2 regions of the Ruegeria sp. CH6 genome follow, and region 2 is predicted to be linked to the other one. Evidence: riboswitches for the same ligand, from Rfam matches in the RefSeq annotation. Region 2 holds a riboswitch; the other holds the start of a gene.

Region 1 (3,206 bases), on a different contig from region 2:
CGGCCAGAGCCATCTGAGCCAAGGCAGCTTGCGCGGCCACTTCTCCACCGGTGTCACAGAGATGCGCGAGCCGTCTCAGGGTTGAGACGGGCAGGGTGGAATAGTCATCCAGCCGCGTATCCTCGCGCCCGTCGGCAGGCAGAACCGCCAGCGCGATACCTTTGGTCTGTGCCAAAGCCAAAACCTGCTGCAGACCGTAGGACCAGTAGGGCACACCACCGATCAGGCGGATCAGAATACCCTTGGCCCCCTCAAGTGTCTGTTCGACATAGGTGTCGACGGACAGAGGGTGCTTCAACGCCGTCAGATTGGCCAGCCGCATCGACGGCATACGCCCTTCGGCCCCGCCACCGCGATGCCAGCCCGCCGCAAAAGCGCCAAGGTCGCTGTCCGAAAAGGACAGCACCACCAGATCCGCTGGGCTCTGGCCCAGATCGGTTGGGGTTTCAGTTTCTTCTAACCCGTGGCTTTCGCGGAAGACGACATGCATGGCTTACTCGGCAGCCTCAGCTACACCTACGAGGATATCACGGATCGCAGCCTCTTTGATGTCGTCATGCTCGGCGATCACCACCAAACGCGAGCGGCGTTCCTCGCCGGGTTCCCATGGGCGGTCGTATTGGTGACGGACGCGGGCACCAACAGCCTGAACCAGCAGACGCATCGGTTTGCCCTGAACGGCGGCATAGCCTTTGACGCGCAGGATGTTCAGCTCAGTCGCCAGGCGTTCGATTTTGGCAACCAGATCGGTTGGGTCGGTCTGTTCCGGCAACTCGACGATGATGCTTTCGAAATCGTCATGCTCGTGATCGTGGTGTCCGTCGTGATGGCTTGGGCGGGCGTCCATGTCATCCTCGGCAGCGGCTTCGAGGCCCAGAACAACGCGCACGTCTACGGCGCCTTCGGCGACTTCTACCACAGGCAGCGGGCGAGGGGCCTCGGCTGCGATGATCTCTTTGGCCTTGGCAACACCCTCGGGACCGGCCAGATCGGGCTTGGTCAGCAGGATGATATCGGCGCAGGAGATCTGGTCTTCGAACACCTCGGACAGAGGCGTTTCGTGGTCGATCGAGTCATCGGCCAGGCGCTGGGCGTCCACGGCTTCGACATTCGGAGCGAAGCGCCCGGCGGCGACGGCCTCGGCATCGGCCAGAGCGATCACGCCGTCAACGGTGATCTTGGAACGGATATCCGGCCAGTCGAATGCCTTCAGCAGCGGCTTGGGCAGCGCGAGTCCGGAGGTTTCAATCAGGATGTGATCGGGGCGCGGTTCCAGCGCCATCAGCGCTTCGATAGTTGGGATGAAATCATCGGCCACGGTGCAGCAGATGCAGCCATTTGCCAGTTCCATGATGTTTTCCGCCGGGCAATCGGGAATTGCGCAGGATTTCAGGATGTCGCCATCGACGCCAACGTCACCGAATTCATTGACAACAACGGCCAGACGTTTGCCCTGCGGGTTCTGCATCAGGTGCTTGACCAGTGTGGTTTTGCCCGAGCCCAGAAAGCCAGTGATTACAGTAACGGGAAGTTTTTCGAGGTTGCTCATTTCAGGGCTCCAATCGGGGGAATGCGGGCCGCACAGTTTTTGCGGAAATGTTCAGGGCGCTCACGCCATTTCACAAGGCCGTCTTCGGTGGCGAGATATTTGGTGACGCCTTCGACGATGGTCTCGACGTGGTCGGTTTCGTTGAGGTTCTCATACACAAAGGTCCAGCGGGATGGTCCGCCACGCAGTACGATCGAACACCCCTGATCGCAGTTCGAAAGGCATTCAACGGCCTTAAGATCAATGCCATCTGGCAGCTCGGCCTCGGTCAGCGCTTTATGCAATAATGTGCCGGGGCGCTGGTCATCTTCCTCGACAGGAAGGCCACGCCGGCAGGTGGTGCAGACCAGCAGTTCAACTGGTATCGTCTCGGTCACGTCTCTCATCCCCCCTTCACGGTTTTCGGGGGACGGGGTATGCGCGGGCCTTGGCCCGACACCGGAACACCCCGTCCGGTCTGGTCTTCGGGCGTTGGCAGGTCTCCCGGCTTGCGGATGTCAGAGGTATCCTCTGGCAGGTGTCCTGCCTTCCCGGCCTGCAGGCCAGTGGCTTTGGGCACCTTCTCCGGTCACGGTCGCGGGGGCGGCTGCATTTGACGGCATTCCATACCGCTGATGCATTCCCTTTTCATCTGCTTGCACAGACACCAACGAAAGGGACATGCGGCAAGCAAAGGGGCGTTGTCAAGCGAATGGAGGCGCTCTCAGATCACCGGGATGGAAAAGCGACTTGCAGTGGTCAGTCAGCGGCATCCGCTTTGATCCGTTCTTGCAACCAGGTCTCAAAGAGGCGGGCAGAGGCCGTCGGGCGGGGCGCGCCATCTGAGCGGATCAGGTAATGGGACTGAGCAAAGGGAATCGGTGGTCCGGCGATCTGCAAGGGCGCACCCTGCGCAATCGCATTCCGGGCAAAGCGTTCAAGGATTGTGGCGTAGCCTGCCCCCGCCATCACAAGTTGCAACGCGGTGACCGTTGTATCCGCCGAATATTGAGACTGAAGTTCAGGCTGGTGAATGCCATGCGCTTCAAAGTATCGCGCCCAGTTGTCTTCATATCCAAGGATATGGATCAGAGGACTTTCACGGAACTCTGTCTTGCTAGGCGCTGCAGTGCCGGATCTGCAAACCGGAACAAGGAATTCATCCGAAAGTTTCTCTGACCTGAGCCCCGGCCAGTCGCCATAGCCCAGCCGAATATCGATATCCACATCGCTGGAACCCATGGTGTCATTCCAGATGTGAGTCACCAATCGCACAGGGATGTCGGGATGTTGGCTGGTGAATTCAGGTAGTTCGGCAGCCAGCCAATAAGTCATGGTTGAAATTGCCGCACGAACGGTCAGCGTCTGCTGAGAAGCTGGGCCAAACAAACTGTTGGTCGAAAGGGTTATGTTAGACAGAGCGCGCCGAACGGTCAAAGCATAGGACTGGCCAAGCTCGGTCAATTCCAGTCGTCTTGCCTGTCGAGTGAAAAGAGGTTGGCCCAACTCGGCTTCCAATGAACGGATATGCAGGGATACTGCGGTTTGTGTCAGACCCAGCTCTTGCGCGGTAGCAGTGAAATTCAGATGGCGAGCGGCAGCTTCGAAACTACGCAGCCAGGAAGGGTTTGGTAGACGATCCATTTATCACCAAAAATTTTTGCCCATAAGCTCGATT
Region 2 (3,206 bases):
TTTGCCCAGACGCAGAACGTCATCGAACAACAGGTCCATGCTGGCTTCAGGCCGGTCCTTGTTCAGATGCACGCAGCTTTCGGTCAGGACCATGGTCTTGATACCAAAGGGGGCCAGCGTGTCCGGAGTGACTTCGCCGCCGGGCTTCATGCCATAGTACCACCCGGCAAAGAAAAGATCGGGTTCTACTGCTACCAGATTTTCGACAGTGGGGTATTTCGGCGCCAGTTCGGGGATGTCACCGCGCAGCGTATCGAATTCCGGGCTGGTCTTGTACCATCCAGTGATGCCAGTCAGGCCGACGATCTTGTCCTGCAGGCCAAGCGCAAAGGCCATGTCGGTCATGTTCATGTCGTGCACGACCAGCCGTTCGGGCGTTGAGTCAAAAACAAGCGGTTCGCCGCAATTGTCTACGGTGACCTCATGTGCGGCCGCACTGGTGGCGAGGCCGGTGATCAGCGCCACGGGCCAGAGTTTCAGGTTCATGGAAAGCTCCTGTCAGTTTGTAAGCTTGGTTTTTCGGATGTCGAGTGCGGGGATCACCCGGTCTTCGTGTTGAAAACACAGGTATTCGACGCCAAAGGTTTCGCGCACGCGCTGTGGCGTCAGGATGTTGCTGACTGGTCCAAAACCCGTCAGTCGGGTGGATTTCATCAACGCAACATGGGTGGCGAACTCAGGGATCATGACCAGATCGTGGACGATCATGACCACGGTGATACCAAGATCGGCGACCAGCGAGAGCATGCGCCCCTTGGCATCGGGATCCAGATGGTTGGTGGGTTCGTCCAGAAACAGCAGCGACGGGTTTTGGGCCAAAGCGCGCGCAATATGAGCGCGCTGACGCTCGCCTCCTGATAGGGTCGACATCTGCTTGCCTGCCAGATGATGCAGCTCGGTCAGGTCAAATATCCTGTCCAATGCCTGTTTATGTTCATCTGCAGATCGGTCGCCTTTGATGGGAATCTGCCCCAAGGCTACGTAATCTCTCAGTCGTAACCGTCCATCGGGCAGTTCCTGCTGGCTTACAACAGCGATGGTCCGGGCGCGGTCCTGAGGCGATAGCGATCGCAGGCTTTGACCGCGTATCAGTACATCCCCAAGCGCGATGGTTTCGACACCACATAGCAGGTTCAGCAGGGTGGTTTTGCCCGCGCCGTTCGGGCCTGCGATGGCCAGTACTGATCCCTCGTCCAGATCAAAGGACACACCCTGCAGCAGCACATCACCGTTCAATGCATAGTACTCGAGATTTTCGGCAACCAGAAATGTCATGCCTGACCTCCAGACAAGATGCGCGGCATGCGCGACAAGGTTTTGGTGTAAAGGGCAGGGGGTCTGTCCGTGGCATTGGTCCAGCCGTCGGCGCTGTCCTGATATTGCCAGGCAAACGCGGCCAGCGCTTCAATGTCCTGCGCTGAACTAATGCGACCGAACAGGTATTGCGCTTTGTCCGCAGCCTGAAAGCCAACGGTCGTAGGATGTGAACAGCCAGCCATGCAGGAAACCCCTCGGATTGCGAAGCAGGACGGAAGCTTGTCCGCAATCGCCGTTCGAAGCGCATCGGCACTGTCCGAGCCCTGACAGGTCTCGCAAATCAACAGGAAATGATCAGAGTTTTCAGGCATTACGCGCTCCACTTACTGACAATCCGGGTGATAAGCAATGTAATAACGTAACAAGTAATTTATTACAGCTCGGATTTGCGATGCTGTGCCACTGCCGGTTTTGAAAATACAAAGCGAAGAGTTTATTTGCTTCCGGCATGGTCCGCTCCACTTGTTGCCAAGTGCGGACAGAAGGTGCCGTATATGTACACACGCAGATTACGCGCCATCAAAGCCTCCTTCCAGGACGCCCCGCCCCGGGTTGGTTAAACATCTGATGGCAGGTCTCCTGACTTGCGGGTCGATGCTTGGCCAACCTTCCCGGCCTTTGGGCCAGTGGTCTTTTGGCTTCGCTCTCCGCCTACAGTTGCGGGGGCAGTCACGGCATTGGTACGCAGAACGCACCGCACCGTATTCCCATTTTCATCCCTCGGACAAACCGCCGGGAACCATCTCGTGTCAGCTAGTCTGGTGTCGATAGCGTTGTCAAGCGCCAGCTGAAGGCTTGGTCAACGCAGGGATAGGTTTTTACTTCACGACCCGAAGCATCGGCCGGCGGGTGGTGTCGCCGCGTCGGTCGCTACCGGTCGGAAAGCGATTGGCAAGCGTCAGACCAGCCTGAATCAGATGGGGATCCGGATAGCCGCCTGTAACAAGGTTGACGGCATCGCGCGCTTCGGGCGTGTTGTCGCGCCGCATGTGATGCAGCATCTTCATCAGCGCAAGCTCATCGCATGTCAGTGACCCACGCTGTTCAAGGCAAAGCGGGTCGTTGAAGGCCAGCCCCGCCGGGCGGCAATGCAATGTGACCTTGACGATTTTATAGATCAGATGCGCGATGTTCAGGCCCTGATCAACGCCCCAGCGTTCGATGGCCGTGGAATAGGCGTGTTGCCACGATTGCGTATCGGGATCGGCAAAACTGAGGATGAAGTGTCGCATAACAGGCAACAGTCCCAGCTCAAAATCATCGAAGTCTGGTCTGCCCGCAGCTGGTCTGTCGCCGTTTGATCCATAGACTGAAAAGCTCATGCGCGCTTCCTTTCAGAATTTGGGGAATGCGCCGACAGGCTGAGCACGTTTTCCGGCAGCTCATCTGCGGTCAGTTCTGTTTGTGGGCGGGGTGCGGTGGCATGTGCAGGGAACCGCAGGTCGGCTTCGATGGCCTCGCGGAGTTTCGGTTTCAATGCACATCCATGTCGGCTGGCAACAGCATCCATGGCCAGCAGGTCAGCAAGCGATTTTGTCATTATCTGGTTGTCTCTTGGTCAGCGTCGGGCAGGGCGGTGACCGGGCGTGAATCCAGAGAATCTGACTAGGTCGGTGCTTAACTGACAAAAATAGTCGGAAAAAGCAATAAGGAAAAGACGGACCGGTTGCGACGGCCCGTCTTCCGGCGGGAAAACCCGCCTTCCAAGGCGAAAGCCAACCCTGCGAACCTGGGTCAGCTAACTGATGGGGTTATCAGCCGCCGTTGGAATTCGCGAGCGCAGGCTGGGCAAAGTCATTCGCTTCAGGGGTCAGATCCTGCGCGCCGGTGCCCGGCATCAGTTCGAAGCCAAGATCGAACTGATCGAGTGTCGAAGCCAGTTGTGCCAC

What was found. A riboswitch is a leader RNA that binds a small molecule or an ion and turns the genes downstream of it on or off. The one in region 2 is predicted to bind cobalamin.
Region 1: linked by a shared signal. The riboswitch ahead of ACR0CW_RS04595 (DUF1636 family protein) and the one ahead of ACR0CW_RS11980 (DUF1636 family protein) in region 2 are both predicted to bind cobalamin.

What each region holds. Positions count from the first base shown of each region.
Region 1 is NZ_JBQFQS010000002.1:65,310-68,515, forward strand. It holds gene cobN (cobaltochelatase subunit CobN) at 1-490, opposite strand, end outside; gene cobW (cobalamin biosynthesis protein CobW) at 494-1,549, opposite strand; gene ACR0CW_RS04595 (DUF1636 family protein) at 1,546-1,935, opposite strand; cobalamin riboswitch at 2,006-2,215, opposite strand; gene ACR0CW_RS04600 (LysR substrate-binding domain-containing protein) at 2,288-3,172, opposite strand.
Region 2 is NZ_JBQFQS010000004.1:239,244-242,449, reverse strand. It holds gene ACR0CW_RS11990 (ABC transporter substrate-binding protein) at 1-486, opposite strand, end outside; gene ACR0CW_RS11985 (ABC transporter ATP-binding protein) at 499-1,275, opposite strand; gene ACR0CW_RS11980 (DUF1636 family protein) at 1,272-1,628, opposite strand; cobalamin riboswitch at 1,870-2,076, opposite strand; gene ACR0CW_RS11975 (hypothetical protein) at 2,136-2,639, opposite strand; gene ACR0CW_RS11970 (hypothetical protein) at 2,636-2,857, opposite strand; gene ACR0CW_RS11965 (alkyl/aryl-sulfatase) at 3,072-3,206, opposite strand, start outside.